DNA from 3 places in the Paenibacillus sp. JNUCC32 genome. Region 1 is predicted to be linked to each of the others. Evidence: a T-box and tRNA genes for the amino acid it is inferred to sense, from the RefSeq annotation. Region 1 holds a T-box; the other regions hold tRNA genes.
What was found. A T-box is a leader RNA that pairs with one kind of tRNA and senses whether it is charged. The one in region 1 lies ahead of leuS (leucine--tRNA ligase), so its partner is inferred to be a tRNA-Leu.
Positions count from the first base shown of each region.

Region 2: it has a tRNA-Leu gene. The T-box ahead of leuS (leucine--tRNA ligase) is inferred to sense a tRNA for this amino acid. The anticodon was not compared.
Region 3: it has a tRNA-Leu gene. The T-box ahead of leuS (leucine--tRNA ligase) is inferred to sense a tRNA for this amino acid. The anticodon was not compared.

Region 1 covers NZ_CP062260.1:3,718,648-3,725,401, forward strand. The annotation lists gene leuS (leucine--tRNA ligase) at 1-2,151, opposite strand, end outside; T-box leader at 2,241-2,501, opposite strand; gene JNUCC32_RS16770 (AraC family transcriptional regulator) at 2,542-3,423, opposite strand; gene JNUCC32_RS16775 (Gfo/Idh/MocA family protein) at 3,508-4,581, opposite strand; gene JNUCC32_RS16780 (Gfo/Idh/MocA family protein) at 4,606-5,775, opposite strand; gene JNUCC32_RS16785 (sugar phosphate isomerase/epimerase family protein) at 5,801-6,667, opposite strand.
Region 2 covers NZ_CP062260.1:6,884,789-6,891,542, forward strand. The annotation lists gene JNUCC32_RS30745 (FecCD family ABC transporter permease) at 1-887, shown strand, start outside; gene JNUCC32_RS30750 (FecCD family ABC transporter permease) at 907-1,899, shown strand; gene JNUCC32_RS30755 (alpha/beta hydrolase) at 1,922-3,616, shown strand; gene JNUCC32_RS30760 (PAS domain-containing protein) at 3,715-4,356, opposite strand; gene JNUCC32_RS30765 (helix-turn-helix domain-containing protein) at 4,534-4,899, shown strand; tRNA gene JNUCC32_RS30770 (tRNA-Leu) at 5,003-5,085, shown strand; gene JNUCC32_RS30775 (organic hydroperoxide resistance protein) at 5,272-5,691, shown strand; gene JNUCC32_RS30780 (zinc ribbon domain-containing protein) at 5,823-6,065, shown strand; gene JNUCC32_RS30785 (hypothetical protein) at 6,155-6,430, shown strand; gene JNUCC32_RS30790 (thiol-disulfide oxidoreductase DCC family protein) at 6,516-6,754, shown strand, end outside.
Region 3 covers NZ_CP062260.1:687,835-694,588, reverse strand. The annotation lists gene JNUCC32_RS03120 (N-acetylmuramoyl-L-alanine amidase) at 32-835, shown strand; gene JNUCC32_RS03115 (methyl-accepting chemotaxis protein) at 1,041-3,281, shown strand; gene JNUCC32_RS03110 (divergent polysaccharide deacetylase family protein) at 3,453-4,334, opposite strand; tRNA gene JNUCC32_RS03105 (tRNA-Leu) at 4,661-4,744, opposite strand; gene JNUCC32_RS03100 (YhjD family protein) at 4,923-5,342, shown strand; gene JNUCC32_RS03095 (carboxymuconolactone decarboxylase family protein) at 5,424-5,753, opposite strand; gene JNUCC32_RS03090 (hypothetical protein) at 5,823-6,041, opposite strand; gene JNUCC32_RS03085 (hypothetical protein) at 6,160-6,489, opposite strand; gene JNUCC32_RS03080 (xanthine phosphoribosyltransferase) at 6,701-6,754, opposite strand, start outside.

The DNA.
Region 1 (6,754 bases):
AAGCGGGGAAAGCAGTTGGACGAAGTTCTCCATCGCCTTGCGAGGAAGCACTTCGCTCTTGTACCCCTCGTTGATGAATATCATCAACTGGCTGATCGCTGTGTTAAAGCGCAGATGCTCAAAGTCGTCGGTCACTTTCTTAATCGTTTTGTGCAGCGTGCGTTTGAATTCGTCCGTACCCTCGCCATCCACGATTTTAGGATTCAATTGACCGTCGTCTCCGATGAACAGACGCCATACGCGGGAAAGGAAGCGGTGCGTTCCTTCAACGCCGTTGGTGTTCCATGGCTTCGTCGCTTCCAGCGGCCCCATGAACATTTCGTATACGCGCAGCGTGTCAGCGCCATACTCGTTCACGATATCGTCCGGATTGATGACGTTGCCGCGGGATTTACTCATTTTCTCATTGTTGTTCCCCAGGATCATGCCCTGATTGACCAGCTTCTGGAAAGGCTCCTTCGTATCGACGACGCCCAGGTCATACAATACTTTGTGCCAGAAGCGCGCATACAGCAAGTGCAGCACAGCATGCTCCACGCCGCCGATGTACAGGTCAACCGGCAGCCATTCCTTCTGTTTCTCCTTGGAGCACAGTTCGTTATGGTTATCCGGATCGATGTAACGCAGGTAGTACCAGCAGCTGCCGGCCCATTGCGGCATCGTATTGGTTTCGCGGCGGGCTTTCATGCCCGTTTCGGGATCAACCGTCTCCACCCACTCCGTCACGTTGGCCAGCGGCGATTCGCCGGTTCCGGACGGTTTAATCTGGTCTACATCCGGCAGAAGCAATGGAAGCTGATCTTCCGGCACGGTCTTCATCGTTCCGTCTTCCAGATGCAGAATCGGAATCGGCTCGCCCCAATAGCGTTGACGGCTGAACAGCCAGTCGCGCAGACGGTAGGTTACCTTCTTCTTGCCCTTGCCCTCTTTCTCCAGCCATTCATTCATCGCCTGGATAGCCTCTTCATTATCCAGCCCGTTCAGGAAGCCGGAATTCACGTGCGCGCCGGTGCCGGTATATGCTTCCTCCTCGACGTTTCCGCCTTGAACGACTTCAATGATCGGAAGACCGAATTGCTTCGCAAACTCCCAGTCCCGGCTGTCATGTCCCGGAACCGCCATAATGGCACCGGTGCCGTAGCCGGCAAGCACGTAATCCGCGATCCAGATCGGTACCTTGGCGCCGTTTACCGGATTGACGGCATACGCGCCCGTGAATACGCCGGTTTTATCCTTGGCCAGATCCGTCCGCTCCAGGTCGCTTTTACGTGCTGCCTGATCCTGATAAGCCTTCACCGCTTCGCGCTGATCGGCTGTCGCAATTTTGTCCACGAGGTCATGCTCCGGTGCCAGGACGCAGTAGCTTGCCCCGAACAGCGTATCCGGACGAGTGGTGAACACCTCCAGATGACCATCATACCCTTCGATGTCAAAACGGACCTCGGCGCCCGTGGATTTGCCGATCCAGTTGCGCTGCATATCCTTCAAGCTTTCGCTCCAGTCCAGCTCGTCCAGATCCTCCAGCAGGCGATCCGCATATTCGGTAATGCGCAGGATCCATTGGCGCATCGGCTTGCGTACGACCGGATGGCCTCCGCGTTCGCTCCTGCCGTCGATGACCTCCTCGTTCGCCAGCACGGTGCCGAGCGCTTCGCACCAGTTCACCGGAACCTCGGCCACATAGGCCAAGCCGCGTTTGTAGAGCTGGATAAAGATCCACTGCGTCCATTTGTAATATTCCGGATCGGTGGTGCTGATCTCGCGGTCCCAGTCATACGAGAACCCGAGGGATTTGATCTGGCGGCGGAACGTATCGATATTCTGCACGGTGAACTCCCGAGGATGTTTGCCCGTGTCCATCGCATACTGCTCTGCCGGCAGGCCGAAGGCGTCCCATCCCATCGGATGAAGCACGTTGTATCCGCGCATCCGCTTGTAGCGGGACACGATGTCCGTTGCCGTGTATCCCTCCGGGTGACCTACGTGCAGGCCTGCGCCCGATGGGTACGGAAACATATCCAGCGCGTAAAATTTCGGTTTGGACGAGGAATCTTCCGTTTTAAAGGTTTTGTTCTCATCCCAGTATTGCTGCCACTTCGGTTCGATGGCCTGCGGCTGGTAGCCGTGGCCGGTTGGTTGATTGTCCGTCATACTTCATTGCTCCTCCTTCACAGTCGAGAGGCAAGGCCTGCGCCATTGCCCAAAAAAACAAAAAAACCTCATCATCCATAGCGTTGATCGCTAGGGACGAGAGGTTTGATTCCCGTGGTACCACCCTAGTTAGCCAAAGGCATGCTTTGCCTTTCGCTCCCTTTGCATCCTTATCGCGGATAAGACGACGATGCTTCATCGGCCGATTCTGCCGGAATACAGCCCTCCGACGGCCGGGTTAACACCATTGCTCCGAGGCGAGTTCATCCCTATCGTCAACCGGTTTTCACCAGACACCGGCTCTCTGCATGATCGAAATTGGAACGATTGATCCTCATCATCGCGTTCATATTACCGTTTTAATGTGGCTATTATACCCAAAAAGCGCGGTCAAGTCAACGAAAGCTCTTCTCCGCTTCTGCGGTAATGTTCCGGCGTGGTCCCGACCATGGCCTTGAACATCCGGCTGAAATGGGCCAAATGCTTGAAACCGGACGCCTGGCTGATCTCCGTTATGCTCAGATGGGGGTGGAGCCTAAGCATGATTTTGGCCTGGTTGATCCGCCGGTGATACACATATTTGAACACCGTCGTTCCGGTCACTTCCTTGAATAAGGAGGATAAGTAGTGTTTCGTGATATGCATGTCGCGGGCGATTCCCTCCAGCGTCAAATCCAGCATATAATTTTCCTCGACAAACGAGACGACATGCTGGACATGCCGCTCCTTCTCCGAGATCGAGTCGTGATCCTGCACGGCGGCCTGGCACCAATCGGCGATGACGTACATCATCTCCTGGATTCGAAGGGTCATCCGCTCCTGGCGAAAGCCGGCCGTGGAGGACGACAGGCGGTGTATATCGGCCAGCATCCCTTCGAATTCTTCCCGGTTCTCCCCCGTCAGCGTCATGCGATGATTCCGCAGCGTTTCGAAGGGGTCCAGCAATATCGATTTGGCCGTCTCCGAAAGCCCCCTGCAGACCCAGGCCGGATCAAAATGCAAAATGCTCCTGACATATCTGGAATCGGGTTCAACGTTCGGACAGTGCAGCGTAAGCCCGTTCATCAGGAGCAGATCCCCCGGTTTCAGGGTGAACACGGAATCGCCGATCAAATACGTGCAGCGTCCCTCATGGAAATAATAAATTTCATAAAAAGCATGCGAGTGAAACCGCCCTCCCGACAGCGGCTGTTCATTGTAGTAGGTCAGATCGAACGGCGCTTGAAGCTGCATGCGGTCAAAGCCTGGCATCATATCGACAGATGAGGTCATTTAGAGAATCGCCCCTTTAGCGATTTTGGAGTCGTCTAACCCCCAACCCTCAACGTAACGGGGTTTTCTCTATTATAAATGATTTTAGGGAATACGCACGGCTTCATTTTGGGCAATCACGCACAATTCTCCGGCCTTGAAGGCATGCTCCTGGGACATGGCATGTTCCGTGCGTTCCAGGCAGTCCAGGATAAGCTCCCCGAAAAACGGATAGCCCACTTTCCCCTGGAGTTCCATATGAAACTCTCCTTCACCGTTAACCAAGTACAGATGATCCCCCTGCGGATGCCTTGCGATATCGATGTATTTGCGAAGCTCGATGTATCCTTCCGTTCCCAGAATAAAGGTTCTGCCATCTCCCCAAGTGCCAAGTCCTCCGGGCGTCAGCCAATCGACGCGGAAATAATTGGTGGCTCCATTGTCTCCCACCAGCGTTGCATCTCCGAAATCCTCCAGCTCGGGGTATTCCGGATTCGCATAATTGCCCACCTTGCTGCTGAGCACCTTGGCATCGCGGCATCCCGCATAAAACAAAAATTGTTCGATCTGGTGGGAGCCGATGTCACACAGGATGCCCCCGTACTGTTGATGACGGAAAAACCAGTCCGGGCGGGAGGACGCATTCAAACGGTGCGGTCCGGTTCCCATCACTTGCACCACTCGCCCGATCGCCCCGTCCTGAATCAGATTCCCGGCATGGACGGCACTCTCCACATGCAGCCGTTCACTGTAATAGACCATGTATTTCTTGCCCGTCTCCGCGGCTTTCGCGCGTGCAGCGTTCACCTGCTCCAGCGTGGTGAACGGCGTTTTATCCGTGAAATAATCCTTGCCGTGCGACATGACCTTCAGGCCAAGCTCGCATCTCTCCGAAGGAATGGCGGCAGCCGCCACCAGATGAACTTCGGTATCTTCCAGCACCTGGGCCTCGGAGGAAGCCACGGCAACCTCCGGGTATGCCTTGCAAAAAGCAGCAACCTTGGCGGGGTCTGAGTCATACACCCACTTCAGCGTCGCCCCGGCCTCAATCAAGCCGTTGCACATGCCGTATATATGGCCATGCTCCAGCGACATGGCTGCAAAAATAAATTCTCCGGGCTTGCACACCGGCTGGGCCTTGCCCACCGGCGCATAGAGCATTCCATTGCTGCGGTCCATACCAAGAGCCTCCCCGATTGTAATTTAATAAGCGCCAAACGTCTTGCTCATATCCACCGGCCCGATCTCCTTGACCGTTTTCCGGGTGGACGAATTCGCTATCCGTTCTTGCAGCATCTCGTAATACAGATCTTCGTCCAACGGCAGGTCGACCCAATTGTCGGTCCAGGTGGACAAATGCATGGCATTGGACAGGGTCAATCCGTGGATTCCCTCTTCGCCCGGCGCAATCAATGGCGTTCCGTGCAAAATGGCGTCCGCAAAGTTCTGGATGATGCCGTTATGCTGCGGATTGTCCCCCGAAATCGGCACCTCGCATTTCCAGCATTCCGGTTCGCCGAAGCCCCCGGTATACTGCTGATTGAACTCCGGTTCAGGCACCCGGAGACGCCAGAAGGTAAGCTTGCCGTCCTCGATGACGATTTTACCGCGGTCTCCCGTCACTTCATACCGATTCGTGCCCGGCGCTTCCCCCGTTGTCGTAATGAAGACGGCCGTGGCGCCGTTCTCGTATTCCGCATAAGCCGTCACATCGTCTTCCACTTCAATGTTCCGGTACTTGCCGAACGAACAAAATGCGCGGATTCTTTTCGGCATCATGCCGGTTGTCCACTGCCACAGATCCAGCTGGTGCGGAGATTGGTTAATCAGGACGCCTCCGCCTTCTCCCGCCCAAGTCGCGCGCCATCCGCCTGAATCGTAATAACTCTGTGAGCGGTACCAATTCGTGACGATCCAATTCATTCGCCGCACCTCGCCGAGCTCGCCGGCCGCGATGAGCTCTCTAAGCTTTTTATACAGCGGATTGCAGCGCTGATTGTACATGATCGAGAACACTTTGCCGCTGGCTTCGGCCGCGCGGTTCATTTCCCGCACCTGCTTCGTATACACGCCCGCCGGCTTCTCAATCAGGACGTGGAGTCCTTGGTTCAGGCACGCGATGGCCACTTGAGGATGGGCATAATGGGGCGTTGCGATAATCACCGCATCGATCTCTCCCGAAGAGATCATAGCGTCCGTGTCACTCCAAATTTTCACGTCCGAAGGGAGCGTAGCCCTCGCTTCTTCCTGCTTGGCCGGGTTGAGGTCGCATATGGCGCTAAGCCGCGCCCCCGCAATCCGCCCCGCGGCAAGCGATTTGGCATGCGAAAAACCCATCCCCAGTCCGATAACCCCTACTCTTACCTGTTCCATATCTATCGCCTCCTTCATAAGTGTCCTATACGCTTTGTTTATGGTCTGCCCACATGTTCATCTGCTCGGCAAAACGAAGCAGCATCTCCCTGGATTCAAACGTCCCGCTAAAATCCTCGATTCCGTAGTAACCTTCATAGCCGACCGACTGCAAATCCTGTATGACCTGCTTCCATGGGACGGCCCCTTGGTCAAGCGAGACCCATTCTCCGGACCAGGATGCCGAGCTTCCATCCTTCGAAGGCGTTTTTCGATATCCCCCGTTCTTCACATGGACATGAGCCAGGTAGGGACCGAGAAGCTCCAAGCCCATCCGGTAGTTCTCGTAACCTTCATGGACCATGTTGCCCGGATCATACAGCACGCCGATATGCTGCGGATTGAAGTGGGATACGAGCCGGTGCGTCAGTCCGGCGCTCGGAGTGATCGTAAGATGATGGGTTTCCACCACGGCTTTAACCCCGTAAGCGGCAGCGAGATCCTGCACCTCATGGAGGTAACGGACCGCCTGGTCGTACAGCTCGTTGTAATTGCGCGTTCGGTCATATCCCGGAATCCCAACGCGAATGAAAGAGGCTCCGATCAGCTTGGCCGCTTGCATGACCTTCTCCGTTGCTTCCACGTCGCCGCAGGTCAGATAAGGAACGACCGCAAGACTGCGCCGGCCATGCTTGTCGGCTGCTTGCTTAAATCTGAGCCAATCTTCCTGCGTGCCGTTTGGATCAATGGAGCAGCGGTTATGCCGCCAGAAGGAAGGCTTCTCTCCGGCAGCCTCTTCCGGAATCTCCTTGAAGCGCCACTCGATCCCTTCGATACCGGCATCCGCCGCCGCTTGGGCCAATTCCTCCGGCAGTAAATCAGGGGTGGCGACCGTAAATACGGACAGTTTCATAATCATTCATCCTCTCTCGACCAAATTTATTAGCTTATGCATCATTTGACCAACGTTGAACTCATATGATGTCATTCAGTGCGTTCC
Region 2 (6,754 bases), 3.2 Mb from region 1:
ACTCCATCTTCGCTTTTGACCCGGAGAGCATCGACCATCAGATCATTATGAGTTCCCGGCTGCCCCGAGTCGTCGGGGCTATGCTGATCGGTGCTTTTCTGGCGGTTTCGGGCGCTCTTATGCAGGGGATGACAAGAAACTATCTAGCCTCCCCCTCCATTATGGGGGTATCGGACGGTTCGGTGTTCGCGGTGACCTTGTTCATGGTATTCATTCCGAATGCCAGCTCCAATATGTACATTGTCAGTTCATTGGTTGGTTCCGCGATCGGTGCAGCCGTCGTGTTCGGATTAGCATGGCTAATTCCAGGGGGGCTCAGTCCGGTTCGGCTGGCTATACTCGGAACCGTGATCGGGACGTTTCTTAGCGGAACGGCCGAAGCTTTGGCAGCTTATTTTCAGATTTCCCAAAGCATCAGTTTTTGGTACAATGCCCGGCTGCATGCCATGGATCCCGAGCTGATCAAGCTGAGCATTCCGTTTGCGATCGTCGGTTTGTGCCTCGCCGTGGTTTTGTCCAAATCGATCACGCTGCTCTCCCTCGGGGACGAGACGGCCAAGGGGCTTGGCGTCAAAACATGGCTGGTGAAAGGCCTTGCGATGCTGGCGGTCGTGATCTTGACGGGCGTATCGGTGGCGCTGGCAGGGAAGGTTGCCTTTGTAGGCTTGATTGTCCCTCATATTGCCCGGTACTTATCGGGCTCCGATTACCGATGGATCGTACCGGTGTCGGGCGTGCTTGGCGGCATGTTCCTGGCGCTGTGCGACATTCTCGCCAGGTTCGTGAACAGCCCTTTCGAGACGCCGGTCGGTGTCATCACTTCGCTGATCGGCGTGCCGTTCTTCCTCTATCTGATCAAGACGAGGGGAGGGGCTCAGCGTGCGTAACACATCTTATCGGTTCCCGATGGTGCTGGCAGGCGGGATAGCGGTCGTATTGGCAGCCGTTTATTTCAGTCTGACCAACGGCACGTTTGACATGTCCATCAAGGAAGTAATCCAGACGCTCTTTCGGATGAAGCCCAATGCGGACTTTGATCTTGTCGTGTTTGAATTCAGGCTCCCACGAATCGTGCTTGGCGCCCTTGTCGGGTTTGCGCTCGGTATGGCCGGTGCCGTCATCCAAGGGGTTACCCGCAACGGGCTTGCGGATCCGGGCATCCTCGGCATCAATGCAGGCGCCGGCATGGCGGTCGTACTGTTTATGTTCCTGCTGCAGGGGCAGATCACGATGACCGGCTGGCTCGGGGTGATGATGATGCCCATGTTCGGCATCGCGGGCGGTTTGGCAGCGACCACGGCCATATACATGTTTGCGAGAGAAAACGGAAAGCTGGATCCCCAGCGGCTCATACTTGTGGGCATTGCGATCGCATCCGGCTTTGGAGCCGTTACCATGTATGTTTCGCTAAAAATGAACCCGAAAGATTATGAGATGGCGGTTGCCTGGCTCGCCGGCAGCCTTCATAGCGCCAACTGGAAGTTTGTGGTGACCATGCTGCCGTGGCTCGTTATTTTGCCGCCTGTCATCTGGCTTCGCTCTCAAGTGCTCGACTTGTTCCAGCTGAGCGAGGAAAGCGTGAAGAGCGTCGGGGTATCCGTCGAGCGCGAGAAAAATAGATTGCTTCTCTGCAGCATCGGTCTGGTAAGTGCCAGCGTAGCTGTATCCGGCAGCATCGGGTTTGTCGGCCTGATTGCTCCGCATATGGCCAGGCAGCTTGTCGGACTGCGGCACAGGCATATCATCCCGATCAGCGGCATAGCGGGCATGGCGATTGTTGTCATAGGCGACTTCATCGGCAGAACGATATTCGCTCCGGCCGAGCTGGCTGCAGGCATTGTGGTATCCGTGATCGGGGTTCCGTATTTTATCTATTTATTAATTCGCATGAGAAAATAAAAGCAGCTTTCGGGAGGATCACATGAATCGTTACAAGCAGCTGGCAGTTGAAGGCAGAGAGCTTACACTGTATCTGCCTCCTTCCTATCTGGAGTATGACCGTTCCTATCCTGTTGCCTATGTTCAAGATGAAGGAGATATGTTCACGGACTGCCTGAACTATTTGAATCATTTGTTTGCGACAGGCCGGCTGGAAGAGGTCATCCTGGTCGGAATCTCGACAACGAACCGGAATCGTGAGTATACGCCTTGGCCGGCTGAGCCTTTGCTGGAGAGCAACCCTCCTTTCGGCGGGGAGGGGAGAGCTTATGTCGATGAGGTAGCGGATGTCATCAAAGCATACATAGACCATCGGTACCGAACGCTTCCAGCGCCTGAGCATACGGCCATCATGGGAGGCTCCTTTGGCGGTTTGATCTCGATGTTCGCGGGATATTGGCGTCCCGATACCTTCGGACGGATCGGCATGCTGTCGGCTTCGTTATGGTACGAGGGGGTGATGGACTACATCCGCCAGCAGGGAAAATGGCCGGCTGAGCAGCGGGTGTATATGTCCGTAGGGCAGCTTGAAGGGGCGTATAAGCAAAATGCGCAGAAAAACATGTTTGTGAACAACGTGGAGGCCCATCGGTTCTGGCTTGAGCAAGGGGTGAGCCCTGAGCGGCTGCAGCTGGCGGTAGATCCTGACGGAACCCATGATCCTATCTTTATGTCCAGAAGATTTCCGGATGCGCTGCGGTGGCTGTTCGTCGGGGAAGCAGAGGAGCAAGCATCGGCGAAGGGGCGGGCTCAACATGAGGATCCGGATTATCAGGAAAAGCAAGAAATGCATAATAACCAAGATAACCAAGATAACCAAGATAACCAAGATAACCAAGATAACCAAGATAACCAAGATAACCAAGATAACCAAGATAACCAAGTAAAGGCCACTTTGTTTTCCGTACCGGGAACGCTGACCTGGTCCATGCAGTCCGACGTGACGGGCCGCGAATACCGCATTTTCATCGCCGAGCCGATGGGACCGCCTCCTGAGGGAGGTTATCCCGTGTTATATTCGCTGGATGCCAATGCCACCTTCGGCACGCTGGCCGAAGCCATCCGCCTGCAATCCCGTACGCCTCGGGGCATTCCCTCTGCGCTCATTGTCGGCATCGGCTTTGACAGCGACAGCCCCATCGTAAGCAGCGAACGCTTCTATAACTTTACGGAATATGCCGATCCCGCTGAACTGCCAGTCCGGCCAAACGGCATGGATTGGCCGGAGACGGGCGGCGTGGAGGCGTTCCTTACCTTCATCGAGCAGCAGCTGAAGCCGGCCGTGGAGCGGCGGTATGCCGTGAACCGATCGAAGCAGGCGCTGTTCGGACACTCGCTCGGTGGATTTTTCACCTTGTATACCTTATTCACCAGACCGGATGCCTTTTCGCGGTATATTGCGGCATGTCCCTCGGTGTGGTGGAAGAACTACGCGCTGTACCAGCGATGGGAAGAGGGGAAGAACCGCTTACGACAGAGCGGGGAGCGCAAGTCGCTCCGCCTGTACGTGGGGGCCGAGGAGAAGCCGTCCATGGTGAAGGATGCCAGGGAACTCTATGCCTTTCTCAGAGGGCATGAAGAGGTGCTGGAGACGACGTTCGACGAAATTGAGGGTGAAGGGCATGTTTCGGTACTGCCGACCCTCATAAGCCCCCTGCTTCGTTTTGTGAACGCGTAATCCACCAAAGAATGCCTCAAGCATAAATAAGCAGCTTCGAATCCAGTGATCATCGGGATATCGAAGCTGCTTATTCTGTGTTGTATGCAGACGGGTTGTTAATCGGGCAATTCCGGATCATCGAGAATGGAGGAATATTTCGGGTATAATCTGCGAATGCAATCCGGACAAATATCATGGGTAAACTCAATGGGGAGGCGGCTCTCCAAATAGCTCTCCACAGGCTCCCATTCATCCGCTTGTCGAACATATTTGCATACGGCACAGATAGGAATATGTCCTGGAAGAGGGAAGCTGTGAGCCAGCGCTTGTTCCAGCAGCAGTTCCTTGTGCTTGAACTTCGTAATATCCGTGAACGATATCATGGCTCCGTGAACACGGCCGTCCTTGTTCATCATCAGCGGCAGCACCTCGCACAGAACCCAGTTCTGCCGGTCATTCCATTCCACGGCATATTCAAAAGAATAATCAGGCAGCTTGCCCAGCATCACTTCCTTTACGGAGGGCAAATCCATCTCATGGGAAAATGGATCGAATACAGAACCAAAGTGCCTGAAAGTCATATCGAAAAAAGATGCTCCATGCCACCTAAAGTCAGGAGGGACACCGTATTTTTCGGCCATGGCAATGAGCGGATCGTTGATTTTGTCTATGATGCCATCCGGGGTAATGACCATCAGCCCCTTATTCAAGGAGTGCACCGCATTATTCCAGGATGTGGTCATGGTATCGTAGGGCAATTTACTCGCTCCTCGTACGGAATAGACTCATGAGTAAAAGATACGACGATCCATGAGTACTATGGTATAATTTAGGCAATATATCTAGATTATACACGTAATTAAGTCATTATGCAAGACAAAAATACGTACATAAGATATTTTTCTTTTAAAGAGAAATAGGAAGGCGGTTGTTTGATGCAGTCTATTTACCAACGAATCGAACATCTCATAGAAAGCCGGGGTATGACCAAGAAGGCGTTTTGTGAAACCCTCGGGATCAGCACAGGAAATTTTGGTGACTGGAAGAGGGGAAAAACAACGCCGAGCACGAATAAATTGATTGAGATTGCAGCATTTTTTTCCGTCAGCCTGGATTGGCTGATTATAGGAAGAGGCAGTCCGACCAACCGTGTCAAGGAAGCCCGCGGGGAATATGAAGTAGATCCGGAATCTTTGGATCCTGCCTTAATGTCCGGTCTGGCAGAGCATGAGAAGGAATTTATCCGCGAATACATCGAGTTTTCGGCCTATCGGAAGGACAAGCGCAGCGATAAGAGCTAACTGATGCAAAAGCCTGATCCTAAGGCCCAGATTTTGGCGCTTTACTTTTGAGCAAGAGGGCAGTATAATAGGGAATGTTCGCTGCAGAACATCCCTTATACATGCGGTAGTGGTGGAATGGCAGACACGCTATCTTGAGGGGGTAGTGGGTGTATACCCGTGGAGGTTCGAGTCCTCTCTACCGCATACTTCATAAAGAAGCTGTTTATCAAGTGGAATTCCCTTTGATAAGCGGCTTTTTTTGTTATGTTCTTCGCGTGCCGGGATAATGCTCATCTATGGTGAAATGCCTTATTTATCGTTTCAAATTGCCCTGAAAGTTTAAAGAGTACATGTAGAGACCATAATAGGGCATGAAGGAGATGAACGAGCATGAAACCATTATACACAGCAGATGTTAAAGTCGTCGGAGGGCGGGAAGGCTCCGTTGAATCTACCGATGGCGTTCTCAATCACAAATTAAGCATGCCGAAAGAGCTCGGAGGTCCGGGCGGAGCCGGAACCAATCCGGAGCAGCTGTTCGCGGCCGGTTATGGCGCCTGCTATGAAAGCGCCCTGGCCAACATCGCCCGCAAGGAGGGCGTCGAGCTGAAGGATGTCGTGATCCACTCCCAGGTGTCGATCGGAAAAGACGAAGGCGCTGACGGCTTTAAGCTGGCAGTGAAGCTGAAGATCGAAATGCCCGGCATCGAACGAAGCCAGGCGGAGGATCTCGCGAAGAAAGCGCACGCGTTTTGCCCGTATTCCAAAGCAACCCGGGGCAACATCGACGTGGAGTTAAGCGTAAGCTGACGATAGAGGATTCGGATGGCTCTCTAAAATGGGGGTCATCCTTTTTTGTCGGCTAAAGACGCTCGATATGAAACTTTTTACATGATACGCCGTACTTCAGTTAAAGCTATGCATTGAAAGGGGCGCTTGGAATGCGAATAGAACAAATGATAGAGGAACGGTTTGTATGCAGCAAATGCGGAGGGAACCACTGCCAGACGAAAGAGGTCTCGATGTCGGGGGCAGGCTTGAGCAAAATGTTTGATATTCAGCACAATCATTTCCTATTTGTTTCCTGCACGAACTGCGGATATGTGGAAGTCTTCAACCCGGATATATTGGAAGGTAAAAAGAGGGGGCAGCTGGGCTCGATCCTGGATGTGTTCTTCGGTTGACATCACCCCTAAAATTCTTTAATATGACTAAGTACCAGAAAGTACAAACCAGTCATAAGGAATTTAAATAAAATAAACGGGTGATGAACATGCCATACAGACCGCAGATTGCAAATGTGACCACAGCTGGAAGCAATGAAAAGGAAGGGCTTTACGAATTCATTATCCACACGGCTGACGGAACGGATATTCGCGTATTCTATAACCGCTTCCCGGAATGGAAACTGACTGCGCTTAGCCGACTTGGGAAAGTACCTTGCCCGGTTTGTCGTAAGGATTTCATATGCAAATGCATGGAGAAATTCTCGAACGAATTCGACCAGCAGATGAGAGACGGCGAGTGGCTGAACAAAGCTGCTGAGTAATAAACCAATAAGCGTACTTGATCAAGCGTAGGAGAGGGCTCCTGCGTTTTTTCTTTTTTTATGGCGTGAAGGGAGCGAAGAAAATATGAAGGATCGTGCAACCGAAAATCATGAGGAATATGCAATTGTGCTGATTGATGGCGTGTGCCATATGTGCCAGGGGCTGACCCAATTCATTATCAAGCGAGATCCCGCGGGTGCTTTCCGGTTCGCTTCGCTGCAATCCGAGATCGGTCAGGAGCTGTTGAGGCAGGGAGGGCTCGATGGAGATTCGCCGGAGACGATGGTGCTGATTGAACAGGGGAGATATTACACCAGATCGAC
Region 3 (6,754 bases), 3.0 Mb from region 1:
CCGAAATTTTACGTGAAAGAAGGAATCCCTCATGATTAAGTCAGCAGGAGTATGTTTGCTTCTCTTGACGCTGGTACTCCCCGGTTCTGTCACGGAAGCAAGCCCAGTAAAGAAGCAGGCACTGAAGCTTCCAGCACATGCCGTTCATCCGAAAGTGATGCCGGCAGCCCAGCTTATGTCCGAAACGCCGGAATCAACCCATTCCTCAGGACGGGAAATCGACCAATCACAGCTTAGACACCTCCACCCATTTGCACATGATGTCGTGCTGATCGATGTGGGCCATGGCGGAATCGACGGCGGAACGTCGCATGGAGACATTCTCGAAAAAGATATCAATCTGGCCATTTCACGCAGACTGTTCATGCTGCTACGCAAGGAAGGCTATCATGCCGTGCTGAATCGCGACGCCGATTACGCGCTAAGCGACGATAACCGCTGGCATCGAAGCTCCTCCAGGCATCGCCGCGATCTGTCGCAGCGCAAGCAGCTCAGCAGCGAAATCCCGACCAAGCTGGTAGTCAGCGTTCACGTGAATTGGGGAAAAAATGCGTCCAAGCGCGGCGGCATCGTACTGCATCAATCCGAGGGCCGAAGCACCTTGCTCGCGGAAACCATTCAGGAACAATTGAATTTGGTATATCGCAACAACAATGGCATCATGGTAGGCAAGCCTTATTATCTGCTTAATCAAACCCAAGTACCTGCCGTCATCGTGGAAACCGGCTTCCTCAGCAATATGGAGGACCGGAAATTATTGACTAGCCGTAACGGCCAAATGATGATTGCCGAAGCCATTGCTGACGGGATTATCAGTTATTTAACAGCTCTTTAAATAGGAGCTGTTTTTTGTTGGGCGCCTGGCCTATAGAATCCTGATTCCAGGCCTTCGAACCCATTTTTACGTCATAAAAACTAACATTAATATGAAAAAAGCATCATTTTTTTCAAAATTTTTAGTCGATTTTTCCGAAAATTATGGTAGTATATCTAACATACATAAAGATGGATGAATCAAATGGGAATTGGGGGAGATCGTTATGTTTGACTGGCTTGGGTATCGCCAAGGACTTCCGCTTTGGATTTCATGGCGTCTGAATCGTAAATTGAAGGAAGACATCGAAGACATATTCGAAGGCATTGCCGAGACGCGCAAAGAGCTGCTGTTCTCCTGGAGCCATGAATATTGGGGACATCTGGATCGACTGAAGGAGCAGCTGGACAAGGACAAGCCCCATGGTTCATTAGTCGGCGGCGAGCATTCTCATCTCTTCTCTACTAGTGCCCCATTGAGCCAGGAGCAACTCTTCTCCGCTTTGTACTCGCGCGCTGCCGATTTCACGGAATTATTCTTGCTGAACCCTTCGGGTGAGGTCACGTACTCTACATACGCTCCGCACGTTGGAACCAGCTACAGCAAGAGCAGTCCATTGGGACAGGCAATCATTCATCTCGCCGGCTCGGATACCGGCAAATTGCTCTTCGGGCCGTATGCGGATTCCGTCACGTTCACTATCGGTCCCCGCTCCTCTGCTTTTCACGACAAAATGACGCTGCTGTTCATGAATGCCATTTACGTCGACGATACGTTCGCCGGCATCCTCTGCGGCCGGGTGCCAAACGACGTGATCGGGGATTTAATTCAGCGGGAATCCGGCCACGTCTATCCCGATTCCGGCGACAACTATATATTCATGGCCAAGCCCGAGATGAATCGCCATATTGCTCCGGGCACGGCCCTTTCCAGAAGCCGCTTTGAAGACCGGACCTTCACACACGGGGAGAACCTGAAGGACGGTGTAACGACCGACTGGGGGACCGTGTCGGTACAGGAACATACGGAGCTGGAGCTGATGTTCACCGACCCGGCAACGGGTCAGCTTCATCCAGGCGTAGCCAACACCATCGCGAACGGAAGCAATCTGTTCGTGGACTTCCCCGGTTATTCCGATTACCGCCACATTCCGGTGATCGGAAAAGGTGTGACGTTCCGCCTGCCCCATTGTCCGGATGTTTGGGGGATGATGTGCGAAGGGGATCTCGAAGAGGTTTACCGTATTCGCGGCATTCGCTTCAGACATGCTAAGCTCCATGGCTTGTCTACCCTTATCTCGAGCCTCCTGACGGCTGTCATTGTTTTTATTACGGCTGTTTATTTATCTCCGGCATTCGCAGCCATGGCGGGAGGGTTAGCCTGTTTGGTCACCGGCCTTCTCACCTCTTCCCTGGTCGGCCATAAAGAAATTGGACGAATCGCGGATCGTCTACGCAGCCTCAACCGCTTCATCCGCTTGAATGCCGAGGGCAGCGGAGATCTGACGCAGCGGCTGGACCCCCGCCATTTCGATCAGGATGAAACGCGCGAATTAGCCAAATGGATCAACAATATGATCGATTCGCTGGAAAGCATCATGATGCAGGTGAAGTTGACGGCAGGCGATGTTTCCTCCAGCCAACAGGTAATGAACGACACCACCGCCGTCACCGTTACTTCCGCACGGCGTGTCAGCAGCAACATTAGCGAGATGATCCGCAGCATGCGCAGCCAGCTGCAGGATATCGATGCCGTGAAGGACAGCGCGGAACGGATGCGGGAGACGCTCCGCCAGCTGGAACGGCAAGCAAATGAGCAGATTGATGTGGCCAAGAATGAAGTCGTCCGGATCGGAGACAAGATGTCTCATATTTCTGCGAAAGTCGAGGAAACCAATCAGACCATCCGCACGTTCATGGGAACCGTTCAGGAAGTTACAGGCGTACTGCACGCGATCGAACAAATATCCTCCCAAACCCATTTGCTGGCCCTGAATGCTTCCATTGAAGCGGCACGGGTCGGAGAACACGGACAAGGTTTTGCCGTCGTTGCAACCGAAATCCGCAAGCTGTCCGAACTGACCAGACAGTCCACGGAAGAGGTCCACCGGATTATCGGTCATATCTATCAGGACGCCCAGCACGCCGTGCTCTCGATGAAGGAAGGGACCCGGGTCGTGGAAGAAGGAAACCTGCTGGTTTCCGCGGCTTCCGAGCTGCTTGCCGCCGCAGCCGAAGACGATCTCCGCAAGCACCAGGCCGTAGATGAAGTGGTTCAGCTGATGGAGAAAATCGCTTCGGTCAGCAAGGATAACCGAAAGATTTCCAAGGATGTGGAGAGCAAAGTGCAGGAGCTGTCGCAGGAAATCGAAAGCGTAAGGTACACCTCAGGCAATGTCGAAGCCATAGCGAAATCGATGCAGCAGCTGGTAGGTCAATTCAAACTCACCGATGCCCGCATCCGATAATATAGCGCAACATATAAACAGCCTTCCAAGCATGAAACTCTGAATCACCGGGACTCTTGCGCGGAAGGCCGTTCGTTTTATATTCATACCCGGTCTCGGCTGATCTTAACGTTTGGACCTTCCACCGGTCTCGTCACTCGATTCCGGACCTGTTCTGTGCTCAAGGAAGATCTAATACGAGCGCAGCGGATCAGGCCGCCAGCTTGAGTGCTCCCTGACGAGATCGCTGATCCCGACGAACTCCACCTTTTTTTGCAGTTCCGGGATCGTGCCTTTCAGCGCCTCTGCCGTCCGGATTCCATATACGCCAACATGGCCGATTGCAATGCAGGAAGTTCTCTCTTCCGCATGCTGCGCCGCGGTCTGCAGCTGCTTGCTCACATGCTGAACGGTATGAACGTCATCCAGGAAGATATCGTTGGCGATGGAAGGCATTCCCTTCTTCGCTGCCAGTTTGCCGACTACGCTGTAGTAATTCGTTTTGCTGTCGATGAAAAACAGCCCTCTCTCCCTACAAACGTCGAGCACGATGGACATGACCCGTTCATCCCCGGTAACCTTGGAGCCCATGTGATTATTAATCCCAACGGCATAAGGAACCGAATCGATTGCCTCCTCCATGCGTTTACGAATTTCCTCATCGGTGAGCGAACTTAAGATAGCACCCGGTCCAAGCCAGGAAGACCGGCCCTGCTTAGGCTCCATGGGCATATGAATAATGACGTCATGCCCTTGCTGGTGCGCGGCCTCGGCATCTTTCTTGCTCGTCGGCAAAAACGGCATCACGGCCACCGTGATTTTGACAGGCAGATTGAGCATTTCCTCGGTCCCTTTCTGATCATTGCCAAAATCATCGATAATGACAGCCAGCTTATTCGGCTTCTTTTCCTGGCCGGATCTGCTGTGATCGGATTCTTCGTGCATTTTTCGAGTATCATGGTTGAAAGAATCAGGAGCATTGACCACCCCCGCCCCGTACCCGATCTGTGCTCCGTTCGAGATCCCCCATACCAAACACAGCAAGATAATCGATTTTCTATATCTTTTCCGCATTGTTACGCCCCTTTCCACTCATCATCATGATAGCCTTACCTAACCGTATTGTTTGAGAAAAGCTATTCAAATATGTAATTACAGGCATAAATGTTAATCAGTAATCCTCCGCTTCCGCAATCACCTGCAGCGCATTTCCGACGGACTGCAGAAGATTGCCGGCCACCGTAAGATCGTTGGCTCTCCTATTCGTTTCGTGCCGCAGAGGTCAGCGGTAATTTCGGCCTCTGCCGCATTGGCTATCGATTGCATCGAACAGTCCCATAGAATTCCAAAGCAAAAAAGCTCGTAAACTGCAAGAACAGTTTACGAGCTTTCTCATTAGATGCGGTCGAGAGGACTCGAACCTCCACGGGGGTAAGCCCACACGGACCTGAACCGTGCGCGTCTGCCAATTCCGCCACGACCGCATGTATGTTGTCCACCTTCGAGCCAAGCTCTTATCAGCGGCGACAAGATATATAATATCACGCTAAATAAATCGAGTCAACACTTTTTTTGAACTTGATTAAAAACCTTGTTTTCGGTTAAAATAAGAACATAAGTTCTCATTCAATATCCATTTTCTATATAAAGGCGGTGATGTTGATGGCCATTCAGGCTGTTACAACGGAAGAACGGGCGTTGATCAAGAGTTACCTGCTGCTGATGTTCATTCATAAAGTGTTTGAACGGGATTGCCGGATCATTCAGGAGAGCGGGGTATTCAAAACCCCTCAATTGTACGTAGAGGTTGTAGGAAACGGCGCCAAACGTGCTGCAGTGCTTCTTCGCGAGGTGAAGCAGGAATTCACCAAGCGGGCGATCAAGGTATATGACATCGGGCAAAGCAAGGACGGGATTCAGGCACGATATGCTTGCCGGGGGTACATTGGGTCGATGAACATTCTATGGCCATCCTTCCGTGAGGAGATGATGGATCGCATGCGAGCGTATCTCGGACTGGTTCCGCCTGAGAGCGATTCCTCCGAGCAAGCCCATCCTCCTGCCGCTGCTTTCGCGCGCTAACATCGCCGTTCCTTAAACGAAAGAATAACCGCCTCCCCGGCTGTACAAGCGCTGTGGGGGGCGGTTATTTTCTATCACAGATCAATGAAGGTTATGCTGCACGCGGGTCAGTCCCTGCGAGAGAGCATGTCCCGCGCTGGCGGCAGACGCCACGGCTACGGCCTCCATGATCTGAGCATCCGAGGCTCCCTTGGCACGGGCTTCCTCCATATGGTAGAAGGTACACAGCTCATTGTTGGCAAACAATCCGATCCCAAGCGCGATCAGCTGCTTCGTTCTCGCATCCAGCTCGCCATCCTGAAAGCAAACGCCGGTGAACTGATGATACGCTTCTGCCATGTCCGGCATGCTCTGCTTCAAATTCTGAATTTCATTCTTGTATGCCGAGACCTTGTCATTGGACATTTCCATAACCAAAAGCACCTCTTCCCGAAAAAATAGTTCCGAGGTTAAGTTGTCCGACGAATTCGAGATCTATGCTTATTCTTCGACCGGGCTGACTCTTGGCTCTTTTTTGAGCTGGTAGCTGTAGCGCCGATCCAGTTTAACGACCCGCCGGTTTCTGCGGCGGATGATAACCTGCTCCGGGTCCCAGGCTACGACGAACCCTATAATATCATTGGTCTCCAGCCCATCCCGCACAACCCGGACCAGTTCGCCGGAGATCCGCAGCTCATCGAGTCTTTCATCGCTGATCATCGCCATGCCTCCTTCATCACTTACTGTGCAAAAAAAGACCTAAATGAAATCATTTAGGTCTTTTGAATGCGTTGCGATATCGACAAACATCCCGATTAAGAGATGTTCTATATACCCATTAACGCTGAGCCGGCTCGATGCTGTCATTCTTCTCGTACCAATAATCCAGCACGGTGGAAGACATGACGCGCTTCTCGATATATTCGACCTGCTGAGGCGTAAACTGTTCCTTCCATTCGAAGGAAACCTCCTCGCACAATCCGGCAATCGTCAGCAGTTCTGACCAGGCAACATAGCGTTTGTACCAGAAGAACTGAGGATGTTCAATCATATAGGGATATAGATCATCAAACTCCGTATGTTTACAATCCAAAGCACGTTCAAAATGTACCTTCGCTTCATTCAGCTTCTCAATCAAAAACGGCTCGGTTACAGGTTGTTTCCCCATGTTGCTGCCTCCTCTCTCTTGCCTACCTCTTTATTATAAGCGAAAATCACGGAGGCGAAAAGATTTAGTTGAGATTTTAGGCGGAAATCCCATTATCATTCACTTCAAATTACCATTTTTTCTCTTCGTTTAGACTAGGGTACAACCGTTCATGACCTAAGACCCGGCCCGTGACAATCGGTCCAAGACAAGCCTAAGGAGACCTTAAGTTTTAGCTGAACGAAATCTTCCCACCCTCAAGCGACGATATGGTGACAAGCGATTC